DNA from 2 places in the Chromobacterium sp. ASV23 genome. Region 2 is predicted to be linked to the other one. Evidence: predicted binding sites of a transcription regulator. Region 2 holds the regulator's gene; the other holds the start of a gene.
The links. Region 2 encodes FliA, which starts transcription of late flagellar genes. Its sites were predicted from a motif close to GCTAAAGNTNNNNNNNNNNCNGCCGATAAT; they were not measured.
Positions count from the first base shown of each region.

Region 1: the regulator FliA is predicted to act here: its motif matches at 4,717-4,746, upstream of JHD59_RS18105 (flagellin).

Region 1 is NZ_JAELTR010000057.1:849-9,313, reverse strand. It holds gene JHD59_RS18135 (flagellar hook-length control protein FliK) at 1-596, opposite strand, end outside; gene JHD59_RS18130 (DUF2802 domain-containing protein) at 593-946, opposite strand; gene JHD59_RS18125 (flagellar protein FliT) at 1,082-1,429, opposite strand; gene fliS (flagellar export chaperone FliS) at 1,429-1,866, opposite strand; gene fliD (flagellar filament capping protein FliD) at 1,919-3,280, opposite strand; gene JHD59_RS18110 (flagellar protein FlaG) at 3,318-3,743, opposite strand; gene JHD59_RS18105 (flagellin) at 3,818-4,666, opposite strand; gene JHD59_RS22850 (flagellin) at 4,883-6,040, opposite strand.
Region 2 is NZ_JAELTR010000043.1:22,441-33,459, forward strand. It holds gene JHD59_RS16030 (ABC transporter permease) at 1-74, shown strand, start outside; gene JHD59_RS16035 (ABC transporter permease) at 140-2,590, shown strand; tRNA gene JHD59_RS16040 (tRNA-Glu) at 2,678-2,752, opposite strand; tRNA gene JHD59_RS16045 (tRNA-Arg) at 2,756-2,832, opposite strand; tRNA gene JHD59_RS16050 (tRNA-Glu) at 2,839-2,913, opposite strand; tRNA gene JHD59_RS16055 (tRNA-Arg) at 2,919-2,995, opposite strand; gene JHD59_RS16060 (exonuclease domain-containing protein) at 3,181-4,581, shown strand; gene JHD59_RS16065 (flagellar motor protein) at 4,634-5,383, opposite strand; gene JHD59_RS16070 (RNA polymerase sigma factor FliA) at 5,441-6,184, opposite strand; gene JHD59_RS16075 (flagellar synthesis regulator FleN) at 6,181-7,050, opposite strand; gene flhF (flagellar biosynthesis protein FlhF) at 7,054-8,538, opposite strand; gene flhA (flagellar biosynthesis protein FlhA) at 8,545-10,626, opposite strand; gene flhB (flagellar biosynthesis protein FlhB) at 10,633-11,019, opposite strand, start outside.

The DNA.
Region 1 (8,465 bases), on a different contig from region 2:
TTCAACTGTTCCAGAGGATGCAGGCCATTGCTGAAGTCCTTGAGATGGGACTCATAGAACAGCCCGCTCTGTTTGACATTCAACTGCAACTGTTTGGCCAATTGCTCCGGCGGGTGCTCGCCGGCATCCAGCTGCAAGGGCAAGTGCTTTGCCGTTACGCCGGCTTCCGCAGCATTCGCACCCTCTCTAGGCGTGCTGAGCAAGGTAGTCAGGTAACGGGATGCGGTGCTGAGCTTGACGGCAACCGAGCTGTCCTGCGGCGGCGGCGTTTCCTTGCCGCCATCCTGCAATTGAAAGGTCAGCGTCGGAGACAGCGACACCACTTTCAGATTCAGGGTATCGCTGGGCAAATGGGTGCCTTGAGGCAGGTTCAGCGTGAACAGCGCGTTCTTGATCAGAACGGCCAACTGATTATTGCCCAGTTGGTCTGCCACCTTGGCCGTCAGCAATTCACCCACCATCAAGGATGGCGCGCTATCCGGCTGGCTGAGCGCTTCCAGCAGCCGGCTGGTATCCACCGAGGTGCGCAGCTGGTTAAGCGTCTGCGCCGTGCCTTGCGAGGCGGTGGAAACGGCGTTGGGTAACGATGGGATCATGAGGTGGGGCTATTACGGTAAAGCGATACGATCAGCTCTGCCTCACTGCGGGAAATCCCACAGCGAGAAGCCACCTCGGAGGCGGTCAGACCCTGGCGTATCATTTCTATGGCTTGATTGTAAGGACTCAATCCCACATCGCCGGTCGCCTGATGATCAAACTTGGACTGCAAGCGCGCCACATCCCGCTGCAGCGCGCTGATTTGCTGCTGCTGCTGGTCCAAATACAGCGAGGTGAGGCTGTCCCGCTTGCTTTCCAGTCGCTGCAATCGCCCGAACAGGTAAACAATGGCCACCGCCAGTACAAGCCACAGCGCAACCATCAGGTACGGAAAGAAGGCGCCGGTCATGGAGAATCCCCTTGGGTGAGCATCCACATTGACTTTAAGTGTATGGCGAAAAATAGCGCAACCCAAGTCAAAACCGGCTCATTCCTCATCCAAGACGTTGGCCCGCCAAGCGGGCCGACATATAGCAACGCAGCATCATGGTTTGTACTGACGATTGAGCTTGGAACTCTGGCTCAAAGCCCTCAACTCATGCTTGACCTGGTCCGCCCAGGAGGCGATCTGCGTCTGCACCTCAAGACGCAAGGCCAACACGCGCTTCAAGGCGTCGCGCTGCTCGGGGCTGAGTTTGTCTCGCTCGCCAGCCTCCAGCCGTTGCAATAGCTGGTGAGTATAGCCTTCATGCAAGGTGAACAATTCAACAAAACGCGGCCGCTCGCGTTGATTGGCCGCTTCCAGCAACTGTTTTGCCAAAGGCTCCAACTGGTCTATTAAATTAGCCAAGCCCTTCGGGGTGGAGGCAAATTGCGCGGGCATGCCTGTCATCACGCTCCTGAACCGGTATTCGCCTCGGCCTGCGCGGCGGAATTGGCTCGGTCAACCTGTTGCCAGGCAGGCAGAATGGTTTCCATCAGGCCTTTGACTTCGGCCAGGATTTCCTTGTCGTTCTTCAGGCTAGCCTTGGCCAAGCGCATCTTCATATAAATGTACAGCTCATTCAGGTTGACCGCGGCCTCGGAGCCTTGCTCCAGGTCCAGCGCAATGCGCAAGCCCTCAAGGATATCGATTGCCTTGCCGATCATCCTGGCTTTTTCATCGAAACGATTGTTGTCAATGGCTAAGCTGGCGGAACTCAGCGCCTTGATCACGCCTTCGTAAAGCATCACGACGATGCCAATCGGACTCGCACCGTATATCGCCGCCTTCAGGGCGTCGTTGGCATATGCCTGATTGAACTGCTTGAGCATTCGTGAATTCAGCATGAGTCACCATCATTTTCTAGGCTTAAGACAGCCAACGCCGCCTTCTGCGATTCTACTTGGAAATCAGGTTGAACAGGCTACTCGAACCTGCCTGCATCTGCGCCAGCGTTTTGTTCAGGTTCGTATACTGCTGCAACAACTGACTTTGCTTGGTATCCAATCTGGCTTGCAGAGAGCTTTGCAGCTGGGCCTCCTGATCCACACGGCTCTTGATCGATGCCTTGCTAGTTTCGATCAAGCCGGTAGGGCCCAGCATGCTGTTGATTGCCTGATTGAAACGCTGGGCAAAACCTGTATTGTTGGCATTGCCAAACAGGTTGGCAACAGCTTGCTTGTCCTTCTTAAGCGCGTCATTGAACGCGTTCTGATCAACCTTCAGCGTGCCATCCTTCTGCAGAGAAATGCCGACTTGCGACAAGAAAGCATACGAATTCACCGGATCCGCGCCCTCCACCCCTACTGACAGCACTTGCTGCAGCCGACTCTGGATATCCAGGATCGAAGCGTTGCCCTTCAGGGCGCCCTTGCGCGCATCCTTTACATCACTGACAACCTGGTTATAGGCATCGACAAATGATTGCAGGTTCTTGTTGATGCCAGCGTTGTCTGAGGCAAGCGAGACCGTAAAACTGCCCTGCTTGTACAAATCGATTTCCACACCGGCCACAGCCGATGATATGCGATTGCTGCCCGCGCTCACCGCTACGCCATTGACGGTCAGGCTGGCGTTCTGGGCATTTTGAGACTCTTTAGCCGCGGCGTCGCTCTGAGTCAGCCCCGCTAGCGTAGAGCCAGCCGTGCTGCCGGAATCATGGTCGCTACCGCCGATGGAGAACTGGTTGTCGGTGCCGGAACTGGCCGCGGTCAGCACCAGTTTGAACTGTTTGTTGTTCTCCACCAAGCTGGCGTTCACACCGATACTGGCGGCATTGATCTTGTCGTTGATGGTTTGCAGGGAAACCGGATCGCCCGGCTTGTCGCGCAGTTTGATGGTCTGCGTCTTGCCATTGATCTGGAAGGTCAGTTGGTCCGGCACGTTATTGATTGCGGCCTTGGTATCGGTGATAGCCTGCCCGCCCGCCTGATCGAATACCAACTGCCGATTGCTCGCCAGATTCTGCACTGATATTTGGAAAGTGCCGGCATTGCCGCCACTGGTCGTCGATACGGCGGCCATCGAGGCATCGCTGACCGATGCCTTGAAAACCTGCAGGAAACGACCAGACGACAGCGAGGTCATCGCCGTCTGCAGCGCGGACAAAGACGAGCTTAGCTTGCCAACGGTACTCAACTGGGTATTGTACTGGTCAGTCTTTCCCAAACTGGCATTCAGTGGCTGCCTTTCCACCATCATCAGCTGGCTGACGATGCCCTGCACATCCAAAACGCCCACGGAACTGGTAATGGCTGTCATGTTGTCCCCATGTTATAGCCGCGTCAGGACAGTTGGATCAGGCTTTGTCCTTCAGCAAGAGTCCTTTGAAGTCGCCGATCGCCTTGGCGATACGCAGCGCCTCTTCAGACGGAATCTGACGAATCACCTTGTTGTTCTCTTTGTCGACGACTTTCACCACCGTTGCGCCGGTGTCCTTGTCGACCGAAAACTGCAAGGAGCTATTGTACAGCGTTGCCGCATTGTTCAACTGGTTCACCGATTCCTGCAGTTGCTTGGGATCGGTTAGCTGTTTTTTCTGCGCATCCGCAGAAGACTGTTGCTGCTGGCTCTGCCCAGCCGCGGCAACTGCCTGTGTGGAATCAGCCAACACGGGCTGATTCTGATCACCCGCAGGCGCCTGAGCCAACTCAACCAACTGTTGACGCTGCACTGGCGCTGCCGACGCAGGCGCAGCAGGCGATAAAATGGACGGGATTTGCATGATCATACTCCTCATGAACGCAGCCCCGGCTGCCCAACCGGAGCTGCACTCTGGCTATACCATCAGGCTACGCTTTACTGCAGCAGCGTCAATGCTGCTTGAGGTATAGTATTCGCTTGCTTCAGAATCGAGGCGCCGGCCTGTTGCAGAATCTGGTTTTTCGTCAGATTAGCCGTTTCCGAGGCAAAGTCCACATCCACAATACGGCTGTTGGCTGCGGTCAGGTTTTGCACATAACTCTGCAGGTTTGCCACCACCGCGTCAAACCGGTTTTGCACCGCACCCCAAGTAGAACGTACAGTGGAGATTTCGGCGATGTCGCTATCCAGCGTGGACAGCAGGGCCGAAGCACCGGACTGCGTAGTAATGTTGATGGTGCCGGTTGCCGTCAGCGAGGAGTTGTAGCTACACAACACGCTGGCCGAAGTCAAGTCCACGGACGAAATCGATACCTGGTTGCTGCTGGCGCCAGACGAACCCACTTGGAAAGTCAGCACCGCGCTACCGGACAACAGCTGCGTGCCGTTGAACTGGGTAGTTTGCACGATACGTGAAATTTCCTGGGTCAGCTGGTCCACTTCGTTTTGCAGCTGCGAACGGTTGGTATTGCTGACGGACGAGTTGGCAGACTGCACCGCGATTTCACGGATACGCTGCAGGTTGTTGGCAATCTGGCCTAACGCGCCTTCGGCGGTTTGGCCGACGGAAGTACCGTCGTTGGCATTCTTGATCGCCTGGTTATTACCACGGATGGCGGACGTCAGGGTCTGCGAAATCGCGAGACCAGCCGCGTCATCCTTGGCACTGTTGACGCGCAGGCCGGAAGACAGGCGTTGCAGCGATTGCGACAGCGACATCTGCGAATTGTTCAGGTTCAGCTGGGCTTGCAGCGACGTGACGTTGGTGTTGACGGTAATGGCCATGATGACTCTCCTGGTGCTCTATGTGTGGGCAAAGTAACTTGCTTACACCACTTATCGACCAGGACGAACCGAACTTTACGGTGAAAATGTGAATTTTCACACTTGACTTTCCGTCAACACTGCCAGCCTGTCATCTCATCCGTTTTCCTCCAGCCTACACCTATTTTCATGTCACTCCGCGGCGGCAAGCCACCGCGGAGTCCAACCTATCCAGCTTTATTGCAGAAGCGTCAGCGCCGCTTGCGGCAGCGAGTTGGCCTGCTTCAGAATGGAACCACCAGCTTGTTGCAGAATCTGGTTCTTGGTCAGGTTGGCGGTTTCCGACGCGAAGTCCACATCCATGATACGGCTATTAGCAGCCGTCAGGTTCTGGGTATAGTTGCTAAGGTTGCTCACCACCGCGTCGAAACGGTTCATGACCGAACCAAAGGTGGAACGCACATCGGAAATTTTGGCAATGTCTGCGTCCAGGGAAGCCAGCACGCCAGAAGCGCCGCTCTGGGTCGTTACGTCAATGATCTTCTTGGCATTGAGATCGGTACTATATGAAAACAACGCCGGCACGCCCTTTTGTGCCTTGGTCAAAGCCGCATTGGCTGCGGCAGTCTTATCAGCATCCGTCCCCGCTGCTACAAGTTGTCCAAGCGCAGTTTTCACAGCACTCAAGTGATTGTCACTCGCGCCTTTATCCGTCACAACTTTATATGCTGCAGTCAAAGCAGTATTAGCATTATCCAAAGCCGTCTGTTTAGTAGCCTTGTCAGCCGGAAGAGCACTAGCCAAGTCTTTTTGCGCCTGGTCGACGGCAAGATATTTCGTCTTGATATCATCCCAGTCACCCTGGGCCGCAGTACTTTTGGGATCGTCGACGCTTTGGGTCATATCGACAGTCTGGATGTTAATCTGATTGTCAGACGCGCCCTTGGAACCAACTTGGAACAACAGATTGGCGCCGCCGGAAAGCAATTTGGTGCCGTTGAATTCTGAAGTCTGGATAGTGCGGGAGATTTCCTGGGTCAGCTGATCCACCTCGCGCTGCAGCTGGGAACGGTTGTTATCATTAATGCCGCCATTGGATGCCTGCACCGCGATTTCACGGATACGCTGCAGATTGTTGGCGATTTGACCCAACGAACCTTCGGCTGTCTGGCCAACCGAAACGCCGTCGTTGGCATTGCGCATCGCTTGGTTATTGCCCCGAATGGCAGAGCCCAGGGTTTGAGAAATTGCCATGCCAGCAGCATCGTCTTTGGCGCTATTGATGCGAAGGCCGGAGGACAAACGCTGCAAAGACTGATTCAGCATCTGGCTGGAGTTATTGAGGTTGTACTGCGCGCCCAGCGAGGCCAGGTTGTTATTAACGGTGATTGCCATTTGATTCCCCTTGTCGGCTCCACGGCCGGTAATGATTCTTGCCTGATGGACAAGAGATCGGCCTGACAAGGGAAATGCTTATGAAAATGGTATTATTACCAAATAATCCCATTAAAGATGGAAATAGAAAAAGAAAATGGCCCCGAAGGGCCACCAAGCAGACAATGCCTCTATCTAGCCATGCAGAATCTGGAACCAGTCCTCATAGTGATCCTCCAGCCAATAGTGCTGATTGAACCAGGCTCGCAGCACATCGCCTTCCTTCGCTAGCGCGTCCAGATCATGAACGCGGGAACGTATCGCCTCGATCCAGGCATCCGCCCGATTAGGCACCCGGCATACCGGCGCATTATTAGTCTGGTACGGGTAGATGTCGGTACACACCACTGGCCAGCCCAGCACGCCATACTCCAGCAAGCGCAAGTTGCTCTTGGCCTCGTTAAACGGGTTCAGCTCTAGAGGCGCGACGGCGAGGTCGAGATTCAAGCTCGCCACTTTTGCCGCGTAGTCGGCGAAAGTCACAGCATGGTGCATCTCGGCCACATACGGGCGGAACTGCGGCAAACACATGCCCATGAAGACCCAATCCACCTCCTGATAAGTTGCCTGGATCACCTCATGGATCAACTCCAAGTCGCCGCGGTGCTGGCCAGCGCCGACCCAGCCGACGCGGGGCTTCTTGCCCGCGCGCCGCTCTGATTTCAAATCGCCCCAGATGGTTTTGCGCAGCCGGTTCGGCACCACCGCCACATCGCCAACCATTTTCTGGATGAAGTCCGCCAAGGGTTGGGTGGACACTACTGCAGCATCGCACAGCTTCAACACGCGGCGCAGCCGCTGCTTGGCATCAGGATAGTGACGCGACCAGTGGTCATGAAGGCTGCTCTTTTCCGGCACCCCACCCACCAGGTCATCCAGGCCAAAGACGATGCGCAAATCGGGAATGTACTTGCGATAAGCATCCATCGTCTCGTAAATGTAATCGCTGATGCCCGTATGCAGCAGGACGGTATCTGGCGCCTGTCTGGCCAGTTCAATCACAGTCGGAATGCCTGCAGATGGCTGGTGGATTTCGCCATCGAGCTTGCCTTTTTCCTGCAACACGGTAAGCGGTTGGCTCAAACGGTATTCGCCGCTGCCGCCCGGCACCGGTATCCCCAACACTCGCTTGCGACCGGGTAACTCCGGATCCCATGCGACAATCCGATCAGACTCAATCAGCACCCGCTTGTTACGCAGGGATAAGTGACGGTTGAACCCCGGATCTCGCTGAAACACCGACATCCAGCGCTCCAGCATCGCCTCCATCTCCTCGCGTTCGCGCACTGCCGCCCTCAGGGCAGGCCTTGGGTCTGTAGTTACACGGCCAATACTTTTGGCATGGTGGTGATACAGCACCACGAAGGGGTTGTACACATTACGCAAACCGCCTGCCTGTATCCGTAAGCAGAAATCGACATCGTTGAAGCAGACCGTGAATGTCTTCTCATCCATACCGCCTACCGCGTCGTAAATCTGTTTTTCCACCAGCAAGCACGCGGCAGTCACCGCCGAGTAATTTTGCATGGTGAGGCTGCGATTCAGATAACCCGGATAAAGGTAGTCCATCCCTTCGAATACATGATCGGCCACGGAGTACATGCCGCCAGGCATGCCCAACACAATGCCCGCATGCTGTACGCGGCCGACCTCTGGATACAACAGGCGCGCGCCTACCGCCCCCACACCCGGCTGCTGCGCGGTAGCCAGCATCCGTTCCAACCAGTTGTCGAAGATCACCTCGGTATCGTTGTTCAGCAACAACAGATAGTCGCCCCTTGCCTCGCGCGCGCCCACATTGCACTGAGCAGAGAAATTGAAGGGGTGTTCATAGCTGAGAATACGGATCCGCTCCGGATATTGCGCCTGAATCTTGTCGTAATATTCGAAGGTTTCAGGATTTTCCGAAGCATTGTCGACAATCAATACTTCAAAATTCTGGTAGCTGGTAATGCCAAACAAGCTTTCCAAGCAAGGCTCCAAGCACTCCAGCTTGTCCTTGTTGGGAATGATGATGGAAACCAGCGGCGTATCCAATAATTGGTACTGGTAATAGAACGTGCTTGGCACCAGACCTTCGCTGACTTTCACCGGCAGGCCGCAACGCTGGGCATGACTTTCCAATGCAACCAAGCGCGAAGCATTTCCCAGCTTGTCAAGCTTCGGATCCAGCCATGGCATGGAAATCAACACATCGTCGATGTGGCCGATGCACTCACGGTCCCATCTTTCAAACATCCGCAGCAACGCATCGTAGCAATGTGCGCGTGGATAGGATTGGAAACCGCCGATCATGGCAATGGCTTCCGACTTGAATGCCACCGCATAACCGATGTAATCCATCGAACGCAGGTATTCTGGCGAGAAATCCGGCAAGAATGAAGGG
Region 2 (11,019 bases):
TGGCGGCGCTGGCGGTGTGCCGCCATCTGCTGGCTGCCTTGAGCTTGCGTCCGGTATTGGCCCTGCGCGGTTGACAAGAAAATGGCCAGACCGGGCGCGCCTGGCGACGGTCTGGCCTGTATGGAATAGGGGAGAACACATGGCTTACCTGCGAGGGGAAGATTTTCGCGTCGGCTGGCGCTGGCTGCTTAAAGAACCGGGATGGTCCGCGCTGGTGATCGGCGGCTTGGCCATCGGCTTTGCCTGCTGCGTGCTGCTGTGGGCTTATGTCGCCTACTCTGTGCAGTTTGACCGGCATATCGCCGGGCGCGAGCGCGTTTACATGCTGAAGGCCAAGCCGAATATGGATGGCGTGCGCAATGACTGGCAGCAGGAAGTCCCAGTGATTGCAGGCCAGGTGCTGCGCGATCATGGCGTGGCGGAGCGGGTCAGCATGGCGATGGGCAACTTCGCGCCGGTGCGCGTGGGCAACGCGGTCAGCAATCGCTGGGTGACGCTGGTCGATCCGGATTTTGCCGAATTGTTCGAGCTGAAAACGCTTGCGGGAGACCTGCATCAGGCCTTGACCCGGCCCGACAGCGCCGCGTTGACCGAAGAAGAAGCGATGCGGATGTTCGGCACCGCCGCGGCGCTGGGCAAGACGTTTTCCGTAGCGGGCAAGCTGCAGACCGTGGCGGCGATTGTCGCTACCCCGCCGGCAACCGCCACCCAACGCTACGCCATTCTCGGCGGGCGGGTGAGCGGAATGGCCAGCGATGGCGTGTACGCCGACTTCTATACACACTGGTTCAGCTGGGGCGCGTCCTTGTATTTCCGTCTCAAGCCGGGGCATGAGGCGGCTGAGGTCGGGCCACTGCTGGCGCAAGCCTTGAAGCAATCTCCCAGCTATCGCGATCCCAGCCTTCAGGCGATTGAGGCCAAGCAGCAGGGGAGAAGCTTGCTTGACTTCTCCGCGGTGAAGCTGCCAGATGTCTACCTGGACCCGGAACTCGATCAGAGCGCCGACCCGGCGCGCCATGGCAACCGCGCCATGCTGCTGGGCTGCGCCGCCATCGGCCTGCTGATCCTGCTGCTGGCAGCCATCAATTACATCAATCTGGCGACAGTCCGCACGATACGGCGCCAGCGCGAAATCGGCGTGCGCAAGGTGTTGGGCGCCGGCGTGGGGCGGGTGGCTGGGCAGTTCATCGCCGAATCGATGTTGATCGCGCTGGCGGCGGCTCTGCTTGGCCTGCTGTTGGCCTGGCTGCTGCTGCCCCTGTTCGGCCAACTGTTGCAGCGCGACCTGGCCGGCATGATAGGCTGGCGGAGTATTGCGCTGACGCTGCTAGGCGCCGCCGCGCTAGGCGGGCTCAGCGGCGTTTATCCGGCCTGGATTGCCGCCCGCGTGCGCGCGACCCAGGCCTTGTCCGGTCGCGATCAGCAGGAAACCCGCCAAGGCGTCTGGCTGCGGCGCGGGCTGACGGTGGTACAGTTCGGCATCGCCATGGGCCTGGCGGGGGTGACGCTGGCCGTGGCTTGGCAAACCTGGCATGGCACGCGTCTGCCGGCTGGGTTCGAGCGCGATGGGCTGCTGTTCGTGGCGGCGGGTGACGCCAATGCCAAGGACCTGGCGCAACGCAGGGTGCTGCGCGCGGCGCTATCGCGCCAGCCGCAAGTGGCGGCTCTGAGCTACGTGGATGGGCCGCCGGCTGGCGACAGCAACAACGCCAACAATTTCCGCCTGGCCGGCGGAACCTACCAGAACATGCGCTATCGCATGGTTGATTGCGGTTTTTTGCCGACCTATCGTCTGCCGTTGTTGGCGAGGGGGAGCGCCGCGGCATGCGACGGCAATGGCGCCGCGCGGCCCGGCGCGGGACTGGTCGTGTCCGAATCGGCCGCGCGTCGCCTGGGTTTCGCCTCGCCGCAGCAGGCCATTGGCCGCATTGTCGAGTCCGAGGCTTTTGCCGACGGCAAGAAGCCGATCAGCGCCGTGGTGGCGGATATCGCCGAGCAAACCTCGCGTGAACGGGCGATTCCGATGGTGTATTTCGTGATTGGCTCGCAAAACCCCTATGCCAGCACGCTGGCGATACGCTACCGCGGCAGCGAGTCCGCCATGCGGCAGGCCTTGGCCGAGCTATGGCCGCGCTACTTTCCGGATTATCCCTTGCTGCCGGTCAGCGCCGGCCAGCAACTGGACAAGCGCTACGGCCAGGACATCCGCACAGCGCAGTTGCTGGCGATTGCCTCTGCGGTGGCCATGCTCATCGCCGCCTTCGGCATTTATGTGCTGTCGGCATACTCGGTGCAGCGCATGGCGCGGGAGGTGGTGCTGCGCAAGCTGTATGGCGCCGGCGGCCTGGCGATTGCCGGGCTGGTCAGCCGCGAGTTCCTGCTGGTGTTGGCGGTCAGCGCGGCGCTGTCGCTGCCGCCAGCCTGGCTGTTCATTCGCCACTATCTGGCTGGTTTTGTCGCCAGGGCACCGATTGGCGGCTGGACGCTGTTATTGTCCTTGCTGCTATGCCTGGTGGTGGCGGCGCTGGCGGTGTGCCGCCATGTGCTCGGCGCCATGCGGCTGCGGCCGACGCTGGCATTGCAAAGTTAGGCGGCGGGGCGGCGCAAGCCGCCTGCGTTCCGGCGTGGAAACGCGAAAAAGCCCAGCATTTTGCAATGCTGGGCTTTTTCTGAATTCTGGCGTCCCCACGGGGAATCGAACCCCGGCTACCGCCGTGAAAGGGCGGTGTTCTAACCGCTAAACTATAGGGACAGCTGGCGCACCCGGAGCGATTCGAACGCCCGACCCTCTGGTTCGTAGCCAGATACTCTATCCAACTGAGCTACGGGTGCGTATTGTGGCGTCCCCACGGGGAATCGAACCCCGGCTACCGCCGTGAAAGGGCGGTGTTCTAACCGCTAAACTATAGGGACATGCCTGGCGCACCCGGAGCGATTCGAACGCCCGACCCTCTGGTTCGTAGCCAGATACTCTATCCAACTGAGCTACGGGTGCGCTGTGTCGCGAGACGTTGTGTCTTGCGAGAGACCGGATAATACAGAGGTGAAATATGGGTGTCAACACAGCGTAGGATTTTTTTTATAAAGCCGGTAAACTGGCCGCCTGTTCCTGTCGCGGCAGGCCAACATTTTGAACTAAACGTCATGATTCATGGCTGCGCCAAGGAAAGCGAAGCGAGATTGAATACCCTGTTTGAACAGCCTTGCGCCATTGTCGATCTGGAAACCACCGGCGGCGACATCGCCCGCGACCGCATCACCGAAGTCGGCCTGGTGCTGGTGGATGGCGAGCGCGTCGAGCGCCTGTCCTGGCTGGTCAATCCCGGCCAGCCCATCCCGCCCTTCATCGAAAACATGACCGGCATCAGCAATGAAATGGTGGCTGCCGCGCCGCCGTTTGCCGAACTGGCCGACGAATTGCTGGCCCGCCTGCAAGGGCGTCTGCTGCTGGCGCACAATGCCCGTTTCGATTACGGCTTCCTGCGCAACGAATTCCGCCGCTTGGGCCGCCGTTTTCAGGCGCGCGCGCTGTGCACGGTCAAGCTGTCGCGCCGGCTGTACCCGCAGCATTTCAAACATAGCCTGGATAGCCTGATCGCCCGCCATGGCATAGACATGCCCGAGCGCCACCGCGCCCTGGCCGACGCCGAGGCGGTATACCGCTTCATCGGCATCGCCAGCCGCGAGTTGGGCGCGGACAAAGTGGCGCATGAGGCGGCGCAATTGTTGTCGCAACCGGCCGAAGTCTCCAGCCTGCCGGCGGAATTGCAGCGGCAGATCGAAGACATGCCGGATTCCGCCGGGGTGTATGCCTTGTTCGGCGAGGATGGCCGGGCCTTGTATGTGGGCCGCGCGCCCAATCTGTACCGCAAGACGCTGGGGCATTTCGCCGAGCGCAAGCCCAGCCGCCACGAAGTGCGGATAGACGAGCCGGTGGCCCGGGTGGAATGGCGCGAGTGCTTGAGCGAGTTTGGCGCGCAGTTGCTGGAGCTGCAGTGGCTGGGGCGTTTGCAGCCGGCGCACAATCCGCGGGCCAGGATGATGGGCGAGGTGTGCACCTTGCAGCTGCAGACTGGAACCGACGGCTTTGTCCGCCCGTTGACGGTGTCGGCGCGCGATATCGATTTCAGCCGCACGGCGGATTTGTACGGCCTGTTCCGCAATGCGCGCGAGGGCCGCAAGGCGCTCGCGCAGATCGCCTTGGCTCAGGGCCTGTGCCAGTCCGTGCTTGGGGTGGAGCAGGTGACCAGCCGCAAAGGCATGCCCTGCGCGGCCTACCAGATCGGCCGCTGCCGCGGCGGCTGCGTGGGCCAGGAGGCGGTGGACAGCCACAATGCTCGTCTGTTGTCTGCTCTGCAGCGGCTAAAGGTCAAGCCGTGGCCGTTCGAGGGCGCCATCGCGGTGCAAGAGCGCGACATCGTGTGCGGCGACGTGGTGGAACATCTGTTCGACCGCTGGTGCTACCTGGGCAGCCGCCGCAATGGCGGGGCGCTGGAAGGCGAGCCGGCATTCGATCTCGATTACTACAAGCTGCTGGAGAGCGAGCTGCGCAAGCCGGACCGCGAATTGCGCATGCTGTAAACAGAAAAGGCAAGCTGCGCAGCTTGCCTTTTTGATGTCCGATGGCCGAGGTTTATTCGTGCATTGCCAGGTAGCCGCGCAGCCGGCTTTCAATGATGCGCGGGTTTTCGCCGTTGGCGATGGCGACCACGCCTTCCACCACCAGCTCCTTCATGGCGACCTCGGCAGCCACCAAGTGCTTCAGCTTGTTGCCCATCGGCAGGAAAAACAGGTTGGCCGAGCCGACGCCGTATACGGTGGCGACGAAGGCCACGGCGATGCCGCCGCCCAGCTTGGACGGGTCCGACAGGTTTTCCATCACGTGGATCAGGCCCAGCACGGCGCCCAGAATGCCCATGGTCGGCGCATAGCCGCCGGCCGATTCCCAGATGCGCGCGGCCTGCTTGCGGGCATGCTCGAACATGCTGATTTCCACCTCCATCACCGCGCGCAGCGTTTCCGGCTCGGTGCCGTCCACCAGCATCTGCAGCGCCTTCTTGGTGAAGGGATCGCGCTGCTGGGCGATCATGCCTTCTAGCGACAGCAGGCCGCCCTTGCGCGAACCCTGGCTCCAGCTGACCACTTCGCGGATCATTCGTTCGTGGTCGAAGTTGGGCGGGCGGAATACCCAGCGCAGCATGCGCAGGCCGGCCATGAATTGCTTGGGCGTGCTTTGCAGCATCACCGCGCTGGTGGTGCCGCCGATGACGATCATGAAAGCCGTCAGCTGCATCAGCGAGCCGATGCTGCCCCCTTCGATGGCTTGCCCCGCAATAATGGCCGTCAAGCCCATCACCACTGCGATTAAACTGATCTTGTCCACATGGTTTCCGTTATTGATCTGGTCTGAAATCCGGCGCCTTAATCACCGAACTCTCCCTTACAGCCAGTCTTTCAGTTTGGCGCGCAGCCGGGCGATGGCCTGGCTGTGCAATTGGCAGACGCGGGACTCGGTGACGCCGAGCACCGCGCCGATTTCCTTCAGGTTCAGTTCCTGCTCGTAATACAGCGCCATCACCAGTTGGTCGCGCTCCGGCAGCAGCTTGATGGCGGAGATCAGCTGCTGGCGGAAGCTGTCGTCCGATAGCGCGGCCAGCGGGTCCGGCGAGTCATCATCGGCGACATTGGCTACAGGATTATGGCCGTGCTCGTCGTCGCCGCTGTTGAAGTCCTCGAAATGCAGCAGCGTGGTGCCTTTGCATTCTCCCAGCATCTCCTGGTATTGCTCCAGCTCCATGCCCAGTTCGGCGGCGATTTCCGATTCCAGCGGCGCGCGCCCCTGCAGCTGTTCCAGCTTGCAGATGGCTTCCTCGATCTGTCGCGAGTTGCGCCGCGCCTGGCGCGGCAACCAGTCTTCGCGGCGCAGCTCATCCAGCATGGCGCCGCGGATGCGCTGGCTGGCGAAGGTTTCGAACATCACGCCCTGGGCCGGGTCGAATTGGCGCGAAGCCTCGATCAGGCCGATCATGCCCACTTGGATGAGGTCGCCCAACTCCACCGAGGCAGGCAGCCGGGCGATCATGATGCTCGCCAGCTTGCGCACCAGCGGCGCGTAGGCCTCCACGTCGATCTCGACGCTGGGGGCGGCTGCGACGTAGCCCGATCGGCGGAAGGACGGGTTCATAACAGTTTGGCTCCATCCGCCTCGGCCCAATCGCGCGAGGCGGCAATCAGCAAGTCCATGTATCCGGTGCTGTCACGCACGGTTTCCGGCGCGTCCCATTGCAGCAGGACCGCGGCCAGCTGCGAGAAGGCGGCGGCGGCCTCGCTGTCCGGAAACGCCTCCATCAGCGGGCGGTGCAGCGTCTGGCTGCGTCGCACCGCATTGTCGTGCGGCACGAAGCCCACCCAGCGCAGCGAGACCGTCAGAAACTCGCTGGCCACCGCCGACAGCCGGGTGAACAGCTCGCGCGCTTCGTCCAGATGGCGCGCGCGGTTGATCAGCACATTGAAGCGTTGGCGGCCATAAAGGCTGGCCAGCCGCTTGATATTAGCGTAGGCGGTGGTCAGCGAATCGGCATCCGGTGTTAATACCAAAATCAGATTGTCGGCCACGCTGGCAGGGATCGCGTCTTGGCTTGGGTTTGGCGCATCGATCAGCAGGGCGGAGGCATCGCGCTCCAGCGCGCCGAACTCGCTGCCCATCCTCAGCCACAATTGGGCGGAAAACAGCGCGCGCTGCTCCGGCCGCGCGTACAGATTGATCAGCTGCACGCCCTGGCGCGACAGAATCATCATTTCGTCCAGCCCGCCCACGCTGGTCACCTGGCTTTCCAGGGTGGCGGTGGCGGGGACGCCCAGCCGGCGCGTCTGCACCTGGCCCAGGCAGCAGTCTACCACCAGCGGCCGCAGCCCGGCGTAGGCGAGTCCCAGCGACAGCTCGGTCACCACCGTGGTGGTGCCGGCATGCGGCGAGCCGATGAAGGCGAAGCTGGGGGCGCGCTTCTGTTGCGCGGCGAGCAAGCGGAGACTGGCGGCTTGGTCCTGCATCTCTTACAACCAACCTGACTGGGCGGCGTTCATGATGGGCAGTTCGTCCCCCTGCAGCGAGAACGGCGAGCCGATCTGTTGCGCCCGCATCGCGCGGTCCACCAGGAAGGCGGCATTGGCGGAGTGCAAGTCCTCCGGCACGCGCTGGCCGTTGGTGATGTAAAACAGCTTCAGGCGATTGCGGATGATCACGTCCAGGCTCGGGCCTTGCGCCACGGCTTCGTCAATCTTGGACAGGATGCAGCCGGTCAGACCCTCGCCGCGGTAACGCCGCACCACGTCTTCCAGCGTGTGGCCATCGGTGTTGGCGGCCAGGAGCAGCAGCCGTTCGATGGGCCGGCCGGCGGTGCGCAGCATGTCGATCTGCGCCAGCACCCGGGCGTCGCGCTGCCCCATGCCCACGGTGTCGATGAAGACGATGTGGCGATTGGACAGGTCGGCCAGCGTCAGCTGCAGATCGCCCTCGTTCTGGATGGAGAACACCGGCACGCCGAGGATCTTGCCGTAGATGCGCAGCTGGTCCTGCGCGCCGATCCGGTAGCTGTCGGTGGTGATCAGCGCCACGTGCTGGGCGCCGAAGCGCATCGTCGCCCGCGCCGCCAGCTTGGCCACCGTGGTGGTCTTGCCGACGCCCGTCGGGCCGACCAGCGCGAAGATGCCGCCGCGATCCATCACTTCGCGGTCGGCGTCGGCGCACTTCAGGTTATGCACCAGGGCGGAGCGCGCCCATTTCACCGCCACTTCGCCTTGATACTGCGCCGGCATTTTTTCGATCAGCTGTCGGATCAACTGGGCGGAGAAACCCATCGCCAGCAGGTGCTTGAACAATTCGATGCGATTGGGCGCCTTGCCTTCCATATCGGACCAGGCGAAGCTGGCCAGCTGGCTTTGCAGCAGGCTGCGGAGCAGCTTGATCTCGTCGCCGATCAGTTTCAGTTCCTGCGCCATCTGCTCCGGCTCCTCGCCATTGGCATGCGTTGGCGGCGCGATGTCTAGCCGAGGCGGCGGCGAGGCGGGCGCGGCGCGCGGCGCTTGGGCCACGGCCGGCGCAGGCTGCGCGGGCATGGCCGGGGCTTGATATTGCGGCGCCATGGCGGGGGCCGGCTGCGGCGGCGCATAAACCGGCTCCAGCCGCGGCTGGACCGCGTCTACGCGCGGCGGGGCCGGGCTTTCCAGCGGTTCCACCGGCATGGCGTAAGTGCGCGCGATGGCCCGGTTCATGGCGTTGCCGTTGACGGCGGGGGGAATGGGGGCCGGTTGTTGCGGCCGATTGACCACCGGGGGGGCGTTGCGCGGCGGATGCTTGCTGCTGGAGGTGGACAGGGTGCTGGCGAGGTTGGCGACGTCGGAATCGGCCACCGCCATGATTTCCACGCCGCCGCCCATGGTGGGGCGATTGGACAAAATGAGGGCGTCCGCCCCCAGTTCTTCGCGAACTTGCCTGAGTGCGTCTCGAGTGGTCTTCCCGAAGAACTTTTTCACCACCATTGTCGATTAGCCCTTGCTGCCGCCTATTACCGCAATTATACGAATGGATTTATTGTCTGGAATCTCATTATGCGAAATCACACGCAGCTGCGGCAATGCCCGACGCAAGAAGCGGGCCAGCAGCGGCCGCAAGCCCGGCGCCGTCAGCAATACCGGATTGTACCCTTGAATCTCCACTTGCTCGGTCTGTTGTGCGGCGCTGGACAGCAGATTTTCCGCCAAGCCCGGCTCCAGTCCGCCGCCGGCCTTGGATTGAACCGCCTGCATCAGCACGTTTTCCAGCTGCGGCTCCAGCGTCATCAGCGGCAGTTCCGATTCGCCGGGGAACAGCTGCTGCACGATGACGCGTGACAACGCGGTGCGCACCGCGCTGGTCAGCTCGTCTATGTCCTGATTCTGCGGGATATGATCGGCCAGCGTTTCAATGATGGTGCGGAAGTCGCGGATGTGGATGCCGTCGGTCAGCAATTGCTGAAGCACTTTCTGCAAGGTGCCCACCGGCACCACCTTGGGCACCAGGTCTTCAATCAGTTTCGGCGATTCCTTGGCCTGATGGTCGATCAGCGCCTGCACTTCTTCGCGGCCGAGCAATTCCGCGGCATGGGTTTGCAGCAGGTTGGAGATGTGGGTCGCCACCACGGTGCTGGCGTCGACCACGGTGTAGCCCAGGCTTTGCGCTTCCTCGCGTTTGCCGGCGTCTATCCACACCGCCGGCAGGCCAAAGGCAGGGTCGGTGGTCGGCGTGCCGCCGATCTCGCTGGTGACGCGCCCGGGGTTGATCGCCAGGAACTGTCCGATGAAGGCCTCGCCCTGGCCGACTTCCACGCCTTTGAGCAGGATGCGGTAGGCGCTGGGCTTGATTTCGAGGTTGTCGCGGATGTGGACCGGCGGCACCAGGAAGCCCAGGTCCTGGGCGATCTTCTTGCGGATGCCGCGGATGCGGCGCAGCAGCTCGCCATCCTGCGAGCGGTCCACCAGCGGGATCAGCCGGTAACCGACTTCCATGCCCAATTGGTCGACATGCTGCACATCGCTCCAACCGACCTCCGCCGCTTGTTGCTCCGGCGCCGGCGCCGGCTGGGCGGCCTGCAGTTCCTTGGCCAGTTGCTGTTTGTTGCGGTTCTCCATCGTCCGCGCCAGCGCCAGCAGACAGCCGGCGATCAGCAGGAAGGACAGATGAGGCATATTGGGGACCAGGCCTATCATGCCGATCACCGCCGAGGTGATGTACAGCACCTGCGGCTTGGTGAACAGCTGGGTCAGGAACTGTTCCGACATGTCCTGATCAGTGCCGACGCGCGTCACCACGATACCGGCGGCGGTGGAGATGATCAGCGCCGGGATCTGCGCCACCAGGCCGTCGCCTATGCTCAGCAGGGTGTAGGTTTCCGCCGCCTGGCCCACCGGCAGGTCGTGCTGCACCACGCCGACGATCAGGCCGCCGATGACGTTGATCAGGATGATCAGGATGCCGGCCATGGCATCGCCGCGCACATATTTGGAGGCACCGTCCATGGCGCCGAAGAAGTTGGCTTCCTCGGCGATGGTGGCGCGGCGTTTGCGCGCATCGTCCTCGCCGATCAGGCCGGCGTTGAGGTCGGCGTCGATGGCCATCTGCTTGCCGGGCATCGCGTCCAGGGTGAAGCGGGCCGAGACTTCGGCGATCCGGCCGGCGCCCTTGGTGATCACCACGAAGTTGATGATGGTGATGATGATGAACACCACGATGCCGATGGCGACATTGCCGCCCACCAGGAAGTGGGAAAACGATTCGATCACCTTGCCTGCGGCGTCCGGGCCGGTATGGCCCTCCAGCAGCACCACGCGGCTGGAAGCCACGTTCAGCGACAGCCGCAGCATGGTGGTGATCAGCAGCACCGACGGGAAGGATGAGAAGTCCAGCGGCTTGCGGACATTGATGCCCACCAGCAGCACGATTACGGACACCGCGATGTTGAAGGTAAAGAAGATGTCGAGCAGCACCGGCGGCAGCGGCAGGATCATCATCGTCAGGATGAGGATGATCAGCAGCGGCCCGGCAAGCTGGGCGATCTTCATGTTTCGCAGTATTTGGAGGATGGCGTCCATGCTGGCTTATCGGCTTTCTTCTGGCGCCGAATCTTGCGGACGTTTGCTGTACGGGTCAAGCTCCTCGGGCACATCCAACTGGTCAGGGAACACCGGAGCCGCGCCGCCGACCGACTGGTATTGCTGCAGCTGGAACACATAGGCCAGCACCTGGGCCGCCGCCGCGTACAGCGCGGCCGGGATGTCTTCGCCCAGTTCGGCATTGAAATACAGCGCCCGGGCGAAACGCGGCGACCGCATCACCGGCACCCGGCTGTCCTTGCCGGTGTCTATGATCTTTTCCGCCAGTTTCAGCGAGCCCTTGGCCACCACCTGCGGCGCGCGCATGCCGTCTTCGTACTTCAGCGCGACCGCGAAGTGGGTTGGGTTGGTGACGATCACGTTGGCCTTGGG